Regions from separate parts of the Ureibacillus sp. FSL K6-0165 genome, predicted to be linked through region 1. Evidence: riboswitches for the same ligand, from Rfam matches in the RefSeq annotation. Region 1 holds a riboswitch; each other region holds the start of a gene.
The links. Region 1 has a riboswitch for cobalamin ahead of cobT (nicotinate-nucleotide--dimethylbenzimidazole phosphoribosyltransferase). Riboswitches for the same ligand answer to the same signal wherever they lie in the genome.
Positions count from the first base shown of each region.

Region 2: another riboswitch for cobalamin. It lies ahead of NST00_RS09970 (glutaredoxin family protein); the one in region 1 lies ahead of cobT (nicotinate-nucleotide--dimethylbenzimidazole phosphoribosyltransferase).
Region 3: another riboswitch for cobalamin. It lies ahead of NST00_RS10880 (energy-coupling factor ABC transporter permease); the one in region 1 lies ahead of cobT (nicotinate-nucleotide--dimethylbenzimidazole phosphoribosyltransferase).

Region 1 covers NZ_JBBOQS010000001.1:761,726-766,015, forward strand. Annotated here, with positions in the region: gene NST00_RS03785 (carbon-nitrogen hydrolase family protein) at 1-647, opposite strand, end outside; gene NST00_RS03790 (SOS response-associated peptidase) at 770-1,447, shown strand; gene cobT (nicotinate-nucleotide--dimethylbenzimidazole phosphoribosyltransferase) at 1,492-2,562, opposite strand; cobalamin riboswitch at 2,651-2,825, opposite strand; gene NST00_RS03800 (ABC transporter ATP-binding protein) at 3,023-4,290, shown strand, end outside.
Region 2 covers NZ_JBBOQS010000001.1:1,999,062-2,003,351, reverse strand. Annotated here, with positions in the region: gene nrdE (class 1b ribonucleoside-diphosphate reductase subunit alpha) at 1-1,883, opposite strand, end outside; gene nrdI (class Ib ribonucleoside-diphosphate reductase assembly flavoprotein NrdI) at 1,886-2,251, opposite strand; gene NST00_RS09970 (glutaredoxin family protein) at 2,248-2,478, opposite strand; cobalamin riboswitch at 2,614-2,800, opposite strand; gene NST00_RS09965 (bifunctional adenosylcobinamide kinase/adenosylcobinamide-phosphate guanylyltransferase) at 2,920-3,333, opposite strand; gene NST00_RS09960 (histidine phosphatase family protein) at 3,285-3,881, opposite strand; gene cobS (adenosylcobinamide-GDP ribazoletransferase) at 3,854-4,290, opposite strand, start outside.
Region 3 covers NZ_JBBOQS010000001.1:2,184,997-2,189,286, reverse strand. Annotated here, with positions in the region: gene mce (methylmalonyl-CoA epimerase) at 1-208, shown strand, start outside; gene NST00_RS10885 (acyl-CoA carboxylase subunit beta) at 227-1,774, shown strand; cobalamin riboswitch at 1,981-2,159, shown strand; gene NST00_RS10880 (energy-coupling factor ABC transporter permease) at 2,278-3,024, shown strand; gene NST00_RS10875 (energy-coupling factor ABC transporter substrate-binding protein) at 3,026-3,319, shown strand; gene cbiQ (cobalt ECF transporter T component CbiQ) at 3,316-4,098, shown strand; gene NST00_RS10865 (energy-coupling factor ABC transporter ATP-binding protein) at 4,100-4,290, shown strand, end outside.

The DNA of each region.
Region 1 (4,290 bases):
TCAACAGTCGGAAGTGAACCTACTGTTCCAGATAGAACGACATATACTTGATTTTCTATTGCCCGAGCATGACTTGTATATCGAACACGATAATACCCGTGTTGGTTATCGGTACAGGAAGGACAAAAAATGATATCGGCTCCTCGCGCTTTCGCTATACGTACAATTTCAGGAAATTCAATATCGTAACAAGTTAAAATCGCAATCTTTCCATATTTGGTGTCAAAAATTTTTAATTCTTCTCCTTTTGCCATATTCCAAGCGCTGATTTCAACTGGCGTGATATGCAGCTTTTCTTGTCGCATAATGCGGCCTTCAGGGTCAAAGAAAAATGCGGTATTTCGTAGTTGATTGTTAACTTCTACTACATGTGTTCCGCCGATAATATGGATATTGTATTTTTTAGCTAATTTAAGAAATAAATCTTCATATTGTTCTGTATAACTAGGTAAATCATGGATTGTTTGATTTGAACCATTTTGTTTTTTGAAAGAAAGCAATTGAGTTGTTAAAAATTCTGGAAACACGATAAAATCCGAATCAAATTCCAAAGCGGTTTTAATGTAGTGTTCACATTGCATTGCAAAATCTTCGAATGATTGAATCGTGTGTAAATGATATTGAACTGCAGATACTCTTAATTTCATATGCTTCGCTCCTTTATTGCAATAATTGAAAGTCCGGATATTGCTTTCCATACTGTATTTTTTATGATGAAATGAAGTAGAAAATACTTATAATGGAAACTTTAATTTTTTGGGGGATGGCTATGTGCGGTCGATTTACGTTGTTTTGCTCGTATCATCAGTTGATTGAAGAATTTGATGTAGCAGAGGCTTTTTCCGAGGAGTTATATAAGGAAAGTTATAATATTGCTCCAAGTCAACAAATTGTAGCAATCATTAATGATGGAGATAAAAATCGTATGGGGTTCTTAAAATGGGGATTCCTTCCTTCGTGGGCAAAAGATGAAAAGATAGCATCGAAAATGATCAATGCTCGTTCTGAAACTGTCGACGAGAAACCAAGTTTTAAAAAATCATTTTATGAACGGAGATGTATTATCCCGATGGACTCCTTTTACGAATGGAAAAGGGAAGGAAATTCGAAAGTCCCAATGCGAATAAAGAGGAAAGATGACGCAGTATTTGCAGTTGCGGGATTATGGAATACATGGCGGAGTCAAGAGGGAGAAAAGATTCATACGTGTACGATCTTAACAACGAAGGCAAATGAATTAATGGCCCCAATCCATGACCGAATGCCGGTCATTTTAAATAAGGAACAGCAAAAAGAATGGTTAGACCCTCATTTAAAGGGGCGAGAGAAATTAAAATCGCTGCTTAAACCTTGCCCTTCAGAGTGGTTAACTGCCTATCCAGTATCTAATCTAGTAAATTCTCCGAAAAACAATTCGAAGGAATTAATTGAAAGAGTTTCTTTATGATAATAAAGAGGCTATCTAGATAGTCTTCTAGATAGCCTTATCTTTTAAATTGTTTGACTCCCCATGATTTTTAGCATATATTGATGGGATTCTTCTAAAGTAGTCATGGTGTTCATCATAGAACATGCGGCATCAAGAATAGGAAAAGCAAGGGCTGCTCCTGAACCTTCACCTAATCGCATATTCATATTCAACATAGGCTCTAACCCTAATACCTCGTTTACAATTTTTGCTCCAGGCTCTTCTGAAAGATGGGATGGAATAATGTAATCCTTCACTTTCGGTTCTAATTTATAAGCAATAAGTGCAGAAACTGTGGAAATAAAACCGTCCACTACTACAGGAACACGATTTGCTGCAGCACCTAGGACTACGCCTGCCATTCCCCCTAATTCCAAACCGCCAACTTTCGCTAACACATCAATTGGGTCATCTGGATTTGGCTTATTTATGTCAAGAGCTCTTCGAATGACGTCAATTTTATGTTGAAGACTATCTACCCCAGCCCCCATACCTGTTACAATAGCCGGGTCACAACCACAGAATGCTGACAGGACAGCACTACTTGGAGTGGTATTACAAATTCCCATTTCTCCAGTTGCTAAAACATTGACACCTTGTTTCACTTGTTCATTGGCAATTTCAATACCTACTTCAATCGCTTGAATCGCTTCTTGACGTGACATTGCTGGTCCCTTAGCCATATTATCCGTTCCGTATTTCACTTTTTTGACGATGACTCCAGAATCTTTTGGTAAATCTTCTTTAATGCCAATATCTACTGGAACGACTTTTGCACCTGCTGCTTTTGCAATAGCACATACTCCTGTAAAACCTTTAGCAAAGCCAATTGCCTGCATTACCGTTACAAATTGGGGGTTATTTGAAACATTTTCTTCATATACACCGTGATCCGCAGCTAATGAAATAACCGCTTTATTGGATACATCAAGCTCTAGTTTCTCAGTTATTCCAGCAAGTTGTATCGCGATTTGTTCTAATTTTCCTAAACTGCCAGGTGGTTTACAAAGAGCATCTACTCTTTCTCTTGCTTTTCCCATCACTTCTTTATTAAGTTGTTTAATGTTTTGTAATGTCGATTGCAATAGTTCCAATTGAATCTCCTCCATCGATTATTGAAATAAGAAAAGTCTGCAGTTTATTGGCATGCCAAATAAACTACAGACTTTACCATCGTACTGTATGTTTTCAAGTAATTAGGCAGGTCTCCTGGCTTAGGTTCATCGCAAATATAGGCCTTCCCAGTTTCCCAGTGGCATTTTCTATATTGCTCCCCGATACAGTGGTGGGTCCGCTAAAGATTCTCACTTTATTCCCTATTCTCCCTAAAAAGGGCACCTAATTACATAGATATACTTTTTAAAATAATCTAAAATGAAATGAAACTTTAGTCAAGTTTTTTGAAAACTTCCATTGCCTAAAAGATTATTTTAGTGGTGAAATATTAAGGAATCTATTCAGTTATAGTTGGAAATGTAAGGGTATCAACTTGACGGTTAGTATACAATTGTATACAAAAATTAAACGATGGTAATAAAGAAAAGGAGTAACAAAATGCGTGCAGCGTTAAAGCTTTCAAAATATTTAAAGCCCTATAAGCATTTTGCGATTTTAGCGCCGATACTTATGGTGTTGGAAGTAGGGATGGATTTAATTCAGCCAACAATTATGCAGAAAATAATCGATAAAGGAATTGCAACGAATGATACACAGTATATCATTATGATGTTTGCTGCGATGATTTTGTGTGCAATGATAGGTTGGCTTGGGGGTGCAGGTTGTACATATTTCAGTTCGAAAGCGGCGGTAAACTTTGCATCTGATGTTCGAGCGGATTTATATGAAACTATTACATATTTTGCGAATAGCAATAAGGACAAGTTCACTTTAGGAAAATTGATTACCAACTTAACAAATGATATCGAAATGTTGCAAAGGGCCTTAAACATGTTATTAAAAATATTCGTTCGCGGGCCTTTTATGTTTGTTGGGGCGGTCATTGTCGTATTTTTTACGGCAAGAGATTTATTTCCAGTACTATTTTTTGTGGTGCCTGTATTAATCATCAGTTTATATATTATTATTCAATTATCGATTAAGCTGTTTCGAAAGGTGCAGGAATCAATCGATCAAGTGAATACACGTGTGCAGGAGAACTTGGCGGGGATTCGCGTCATTAAAGCATTTAACCGTATGCGATATCAAATGAAGCAATTTGCAACTGTCAATCATCAATTAACGAAACGCAATATGACGGCAGATCAAGTGGTAGCTGCCTTAATGCCGATTACCCAATTTGTTGTCAACATCGGAATTGTACTTGCACTTATGCTTGGTGTCGTGAAAGTTGATGCAGGAGCTATTGAAATTGGGGTAATTGTTGCATTCATCAACTATTTGATGATGATTATGAACGGCCTTATGAGTTCCAGCAACGTACTGATTCAAATTGCGCGGGCTATACCAAGTGCAGAACGTGTCGTTGTCGTATTGGAAGAGCAGTCTGATATTACGAATATTGAAAACCCAGTGAAAAAAGAAATTCAAGGAAATGTGAAATTTGACAAGGTTAGTTTTTCTTATAACAAACACGTTGAACCGGTGTTGAAAGAGATTTCCTTTGAAGCGAAAGCCGGCAGTACAGTAGGGATTATCGGTATGACAGGCAGTGGAAAATCGACATTAATCAAATTGCTCGGTCGACTCATGGATGTCGATGAAGGAACTATTTACATTGATAACATTCCCATACAGCAATATGACATTGACATGTTAAGAAATGCTATGGCTTTTGCCCCACAAAAGGCAACATTGTTTTCAAC
Region 2 (4,290 bases), 1.2 Mb from region 1:
TCATATGCTTCTACGTATAAATGTTGATTGTCATTATTTAAAAATGGCATCGGATAAATCGTGCGGCTATCTGCATAATCTCGTATCTCTACTCGCTCAGTAATGGGTGCAATGGATGCCGTGCAAGAACGAACGTAAGAAATCGAGCCGGTTGGTGCGATTGCTAACCGATAAGCATTAAATAATCCGTATTTCATTATATCTTCTTTCAATTTTCTCCACATTTCTTTTGTAATGATTGGAACATTACCTAAAGCTTTTTTCACCAATTCACTAGGTTCCTTTTCCAATTTATTCACGTACTTTTCAAAATAATGACCATTTGCATATTCGCTTATTTCAAATCCGTAAAAAGTTTCACCTTTTTCTTTCGCAAGTAGCATCGATGCTTTTAATGAAAAGAAGTTCAATGCTTCCATAAAGTAATCGATAAATTCAATTGATTCTTTTGAACCATATAATATATTTTGAGTTACAAGATGTCCGTGCAAATTCATAACACCTAATCCGACAGAATGCATCATCTGGTTTGCTTTTTTTACAGATGGAACGTTTTTTATATTGGTCATTAAAGACACTTGTGTTAACAAACGCATGGCTGTATCTACTAACTCTTCAAAATCATGAAACTTCGTCGCATGGTGAATATCTAATGATCCAAGATTGCAAGATACGTCTAATCCATATTCATTTGGTGTATCTTGATCATTAATGATGCTCGTTTGTTGAACTTGTAAAATTTCAGTACAGAGGTTGGACATTTTGACTCTTCCAAGTTTTTTTAGTGGATGTTGTTTATTTACATTATCATCAAATATTTCAAAAGGATATCCGGATTCGAATTGGCTCTTTTTGATTTCCGTATATAGTTTTCTAGCATTGATTTGCTTTAACTTTCGTATATTTGGGTTGTTCAACAACTCCCGGTACATTTCCGTTATGCTTATTTCAGACATTCTTTTTCCGTATTCTCGATAAATATCATAAGGACTAAAAAGAACGATATCTTCATCTTTTTTCATCAGTTCAAAAAATATATCTGGAATAATGACACCAGTCGATAAAGTTTGTAACCGAATTTTTTCGTCGGCATTCGGCTTCTTAGAAGAAATAAATTCTTCAATATCCGCGTGGAAAATATTTAAATAAGCAACACCTGAACCATTCCGTTGTCCTAATTGATTGGAATAAGAAAAGGCATTTTCTAATAATTTTGCAACGGGCATAACACCGCTTGCCCGATTGGCGATACCTTTTATCGGATCACCCAAAGGTCTTAAATCCGTTAAATTTACCCCTACCCCTCCGCCAAGCCTTGAGAGTTCTAAACAATAACCGAGGTTTTCTGCAATGCTATTCATCGAATCATCCATGGATAATTTAAAACAACTTACCAATTCCCCACGCGCTTTTTTACCGCTATTCAGTGTGGTTGGTGTTGCTGGTTGAAAAGCCTCCATCATCGCACGAATTGCTTTTTCTGCCAACAATTCATCACCATTCGCTAAATATAAGGCGATAATGCTCATCCGATCCTCATAAGTTTCTAAAATTTCTTTTCCATCTCGACTTTTCATTGCGTAACTTTCAAAAAATTTGCTCGCGCTCATAAATGTTTGAAATCGAAAACGATAAGAATACGCAATGTCAAAAATTTTATTTATAAATTCGAAAGAATATTTTTGTAAAAATTCTTTCTCATAATATCCTTCTTCAATGAAAAAGCGAATCTTTTCTTCCAAACTAGAAAACTTCCGCATTTTCTGATTAACATGTTCGATAAAATATTGACGAGTAGCCTCTCGATCTTTCTCTAAATCAATTTTTCCTGTTTGGTGGTAGTGATTCAAAATTTCATTATTCAAAGTTAAATAGCTTTTCATCACTAAATCTCCTTTTGAATTACTCTGTTATAATAATCAATTATGGCATCATAATTTTTCTGAAATCCGCGTAATTCTATCTTTTGAACAATGGGAATTCCGTACCTTTCGTTAATCAAATGAGCAGAACGGCAAAAATAAGCATGGCCGAAATTCGAGTTCCCACTTGCAATAACACCCTTACAGAAACGAACATTATGTTGTAAAAACGTTTCCACGTTTCGTGGTACTTCGCCTAATCCATCGGTATAGGTGAACAATAAGAAGGGTTCATTCAAAATAAGATCATCGCGAATTTCAATGTGGGGTAATTCTAATTGATGAACGATAAAACGCACGTTGCCCGTTCGAGATGCATAAGCAATCATAGTGTGATCCTGCTAATGAATTTTTTTATATTTTCTATGTTATCCATTAGCTCTCCATCGATTTCGATTACAGGGACAGAAAGGAATCCAGCATTCAATAATTTTTCTTTCGCTTCTTCATTGTGATCAATCAAAATTTCTTCATATTTCCCTTCATAACCAAGTTGATTTAATTCGTATTTCATCAACAAACATTTTGGGCAAACTTTTTTTGAATATAATTTCATTTCCTTCTCCCTTTCTACCATTCTTTTATGAAAATAAAAAAGCCATACCTTTTTCGGTATGGCTTTGAAATGGAAACAGTCAGGTACTAGGAAATGGACCGTCTTGCTTCCATTTCCTAGCCCCCGAAGAAATGAGCAATTCACGTTTATTAGGCAGGTCTCCTGGCTTATGCTTCATCCTCCAAGTTCCCTTCCCATACAAATTTGTACAGTGGATTTGAACTTTTCGTCAGCAATTACAGTTGCGGGGACAGCGTCAGATTTTCACTGACTTCCCTTTTAATCTACTATATATAGTAGAACCTAATAAACGAAATGCTATATATTGTGTTTTCGTGTTTCATTGTAACATGTAGTATTGTTAATTACAAGCTTATTTGGTAAATGATACAGTATCTACTAAAATCATTCACTCGATACGTAGAACTTAAGAACGGTTGGTTAATTTTCCTCTTTTAATATCTCAGGAATACCATACCAAACGCGAATGACTTTCTCACTTTTCTCAAAAAGTTGTTGATACAATCTACCACAAGTATCTCTCAAATGACGATCCTCTTTTGAAAGCGGCACTATTCCACGTCCGATATCCGTACAAATACAAATTAGGTTTGTCTTATAATCTAAATTCATTAATTTCCCCATTATTTGTGATACGATTTCATCTTCCGATAAATCCGGGACGAGCAAAATCATATTTTCAAAACTACCTATAATAACGTATTCATCTTTTGTAAAAGGGCCTTCCGGTATTTCGCCTTCATAAAAATAACAGCGATTCGCACCTATTTCTTTTAACATGTTACTTACAAATTTTCGTTTACCATTATAGGCGCCTCCAATAACTGATTGCATTCTCTTCCCCCTTTCAAAGATTCAATATCGTCCCAACATAGGGTATAAATCATCCGATGCTGTGCAATAACATCTTGAAAACTTTTCTCTTTTTGAAATTTCGATAGGATAACACGAATGACACCACCGTGGACGACAAACACATATTCTCCACCACAGCTCACGATTTGATGAAAACAATTTAAAATCCGTTCTTTAAACGAAACAAAAGATTCACCATTTGGTGGCGCAGCTTTCTCTGGTGAATCAATCCACTGCCGATACGCTGGATTATCTTTTAATTCATCATAAGTTTTCATTTCAAAATCTCCAAAATGTAATTCCCTTAATTGAAAAAAAGGATGGTATTTTGCCTCGGGGAAATAAAGTTGCGCTGTTTCTATGCAGCGCTTTAAGTCACTGCCAAATACATCCTTAGTATGAATCGGTACTTGACAATTTGCTGTTTGTATGTATATCGATTCATTCGTCCATCCAATATATTTTCGCTCTAAATTCGCTTTCGTTTTTTCATGCCGAATTAAATGAACAGTAACAGCATTCCCCATAATGCCAATTCCATCCCTTCATATAAAGCACCTAGCAAGTCTCCCGTCATTCCGCCAAAATGGCGATATGTCCAATGCCGATAAATCCAAGTCATCACAAACATGCTAAATGTTAAAACAAATAGTTTATATTCATTTAACACAAAACCTGTTATGAGGATAATGAATATATAACACGCAATATAAATCCATAACGATTTTGCCTTCACAATTTTTTTAAAGTAGGCTGCCAATCCAGATTCCTTCACATTTACTGACAGATTGAAATAAATCAATATTGCTAATCGACATAAGACAGGTATGATGATAAAAAATAAATAAAAGTTTGTTGGGCGCTGATGTAAATACTCATAAAATATGCCGATTTTCAGTAGAACAATGAGCACTAGATTAATAGCACCAAAAGCTC
Region 3 (4,290 bases), 1.4 Mb from region 1:
TTATAACCATATACAAAAACGTGGAGAAGGAATTCAACATATTTGTTTTAGCGTAGATAATATTCGAGAAAAAATGGCTGAATTAAAAGAAAAGGGAGTTCGCCTTCTGTCTGAAGAGCCTATACCTGCAGCTGGGGGAGCTGAAGCATGCTTTATTCATCCAAAAGATAGTTTTGGAGTTTTATATGAACTATATGAAAAAAAGTGATAAAGGGGTTAAGAAATCATGGATATGTTAGATAAAATCGATGAAATGTATGACCGAAAAAGAGAGATTTATTTAGGCGGTGGGGACAAGCGCATTGAAAAGCAACATGAAAAAGGTAAGCTAACAGCTCGTGAACGTATTGATCTATTACTGGATGAAGGCACTTTCGTTGAAATAAATCCATTTATAAAACATAGAGTAACAGATTTCGGCATGGGTGAACAAAATGGCCCTGGTGACGGTGTTGTAACTGGATACGGTAAAGTGAATGGCCGTCCTGTTTATTTATTTGCTCAAGATTTCACAGTATTCGGCGGTGCATTAGGAGAAATGCACGCGAAAAAAATTGCTGCAGTGATGGATTTGGCTGCAAAAAATGGAGCGCCATTCATCGGCATCAATGACTCTGGAGGTGCCCGTATTCAAGAAGGAGTATTATCATTAGACGGTTATGGCCACATCTTCTATCGCAACTCGATTTATTCTGGGGTTATTCCACAAATTTCTGTGATTATGGGTCCATGTGCTGGCGGTGCTGTATATTCTCCAGCAATTACAGACTTTATTTTAATGGTGGATAAAACATCCCAAATGTTCATTACTGGTCCGAAAGTAATTGAAGCGGTTACAGGAGAAAAAATTTCATCAGAAGATTTAGGCGGTTCAAAAGTGCATAACACAATTAGCGGTAACGCTCATTTCCGCGCCCCTTCTGAAGAAGAAGCGATTGAACAAATTAAGAGATTATTAAGCTATTTACCACAAAGTAATAAAGAAAAAGCACCAAAATTACCACGCCCTGAAGGAGACGATTGGCGTCCTGAATTAATTGACGTTGTTCCAATTGAACCTACACGTCCTTACGATGTTCGTAAAGTAATTGAACAAGTGGTGGATGAAGGTTCCTTCATGGAAGTGCATTCTGAATTTGCGAAAAACATTGTTGTAGGATTTGCTCGTATTGCTGGACAATCTGTTGGATTAGTTTGTAACCAACCAAAGGCCTTAGCAGGTGGTCTTGATATTGACTCATCCGATAAAGCTGCCCGTTTCATTCGCACTTGTGATGCATTCAATATTCCAATCATTACATTTGAAGACGTATCAGGATTCTTCCCTGGCGTTAAACAGGAACATGGCGGTATCATTCGTCACGGTGCTAAAATCTTATATGCTTATTCTGAAGCAACCGTTCCAAAAATTACAGTCATTTTACGAAAAGCATATGGTGGAGCATACGTTGCGCTAAATTCAAAAGCCATTGGTGCAGATTTAGTATTCGCTTGGCCAAATGCAGAGATAGCCGTAATGGGTGCTGCTGGTGCTGCTAACATCATCTTTGCGAACGAAATTGCAAATTCAGAAGATCCGGAAGCTACACGCCAAGCAAAAATTGAGGAATATAAAGAAAAATTTGCTAATCCATATGTTGCTGCTTCACTTGGAATGGTTGATGATGTAATCGATCCAAGAGAAACTCGCATTAAGTTAATTCAAGGATTAGAAATGCTTGAAAATAAAGAAGAATCAAGACCTAAGAAAAAACACGGAAATATTCCGCTATAATTGTGAAAGTTTCCAATTACGTACCATTAGAAGCACAAGCTAATCCCAGTTTGTACTTCGATTTTTCCAAAAATTCAAATTGGTTCTAACAATATTTCATATCAAAAGGTAATGAATATTATATGAATTTAGTAATTATTTTGTCTTATTTATAGAAAGATATAGAAATTTTTCAAACAATATGCTACAATTCAACTAAATTTCAACAACTGAATAATCTATACGGTGCTAATGAAAATTAGCTTAAAAGGGAAACTAGTGAGAATCTAGTGCGGTCCCGCCACTGTGAAGAGGAGCTCAAAATCAAATGCCACTGTGCAAACGGGAAGGCGATTTTGTAGCGATGACTCTAAGCCAGGAGACCTGCCGTATGGAGTGGATGGTAGTGTCCTACGAGGATAGGTACACGAATAGGCATGATTGGATTATTATGTCTTATTGTGGGACACTGCTAGTTTGGCAGTGTTTTTTTATTTTCAAATTTTCATTTTAGGAGGAATTTTATGAAAGTCTCAATCAAAATACTTTACTTTCTAGCAGTATTATTAATCATTCCTAATACAGCTTTTGCTATGCATATCATGGAAGGTTTTTTACCAATCAAGTGGGCTATATTTTGGTGGCTCCTTACATTCCCTTTTTTAATCATTGGATTAAAGAAAATGAGTAGTTTAGTAAAGAGAAATGCTGAGACGAAGTTATTACTAGGTTTAGCGGGTGCATTCACTTTTGTATTATCCGCATTAAAAATTCCTTCGGTTACGGGAAGTTGTTCTCATCCTACGGGTGTTGGATTAGGAACCGTATTATTTGGACCATTTGTAATGAGTGTTTTAGGTACCATCGTGTTATTATTCCAATCATTATTATTAGCCCATGGAGGTTTAACAACGCTTGGCGCCAATGCGTTTTCGATGGCGATTGCTGGACCTTTTATCGCCTATGGAGTATTTAAAGGCTTCAATAGGATCGGTTTGCCCTTTACTCTAGCAGTTTTCTCAGCAGCAACATTGGCAGATTTAGGTACATATGTCATTACATCTATTCAACTTGCACTAGCCTTTCCATCTGAAGTTGGTGGAATTTTCGCTTCATTTGTAAAGTTTGCTGGCGTATTCGCTGTTACACAGGTACCATTAGCAATTATTGAAGGATTGATTTCAGTAATGGTGATGAATTTCTTATTGAAATACAACGAAAGAGAATTAAAGTTACTTCAAGTACTAAAGAAACCCCAGGAGGTGAAGTAAGATGTTAAAAAAGAATATGCTTTTATTAATTTTGATCATTTTTTTAATGATTGTCCCGCTGATTTTTAACGGAGATGCAGAATATGGTGGTGCAGATGGAGAAGCGGAAGGATTAATTACAGAACTGAACCAATCCTATGAACCATGGTTTTCAAGTATTTGGGAGCCTCCTAGTGGTGAAATAGAAAGTTTATTATTCGTACTACAAGGAGCAATCGGTGCAGGGTTCATTGGTTACTTTATAGGATATATGCGAGGCCGGAATAGGGGCGGGAATGCAGAGATACAGAAATGAGAATGTTAGAATATTTCGCTTATCAATCACCTTTAAGAAATAAACACCCAATCGAAAAAATGGGATTTGCTCTTATTCCATTAATATTGAATATCGTATTTCAACATGTTCTTACATCCATATTCATATTTTGCATCATGACAGTTATTACTTTAATAATCGGAAAAGTTCCGATTCGCCTATATTTGAAGTTATTGCTTATTCCAGTGGTATTTCTAATTTCAAGTATACTAGTCATTTTACTCAATTTTTCAACTAACCCTATAGAAGGTGCCATTTTTCAATCTATTATTGGTCCCGTCACGATTTCAATTTCGATAACGAGTGTTGAAAAGGCATTGATGCTATTTGTTGTTGCTTTATCGAGTATTAGTTGTTTGTATTTTTTAATTTTATCTACGACGATTCAAGATTTTCTATATGGATTAAGGTGTTGTAAAGTACCAACTACTTTATTGGATTTAATTGCATTAATGTATCGATTTATATTTATATTTCTTGATTCCAGCAGGACAATCTATCTTGCACAAATAGCAAGGTTAGGTCACAGTTCTTTATTAAATTCTATCAAATCAATTGGGCTTATAATCAGTGCTTTGTTTATTAAGGTATTTCAAGAAATGAAAGACTTAAATAATGCGATAAATGCAAGAAGTGTAGATGGCTATTCAGCAGTCATTTCAAGAGAACTTCATTTTTCAACAAGTAGTTGGATATTTACGTTGTTAGTGAATTTGTTCATTATCGTCTTTTATTTCACCGTTGGGAGAGTTGGTTAAAATGAATACTCCTTTGTTTGAATTGAAAGAAGTTTCTTATACCTATGAAGATGGAACAGAAGCTTTACAAAAAATAAATTTACAAATTGATCAAGGAAAAAAAATTGCTTTGTTAGGTAGTAATGGAGCAGGGAAATCTACTTTAATATTGCATTTAAATGGTTTATTAAAACCAACCTCCGGAACAATTTA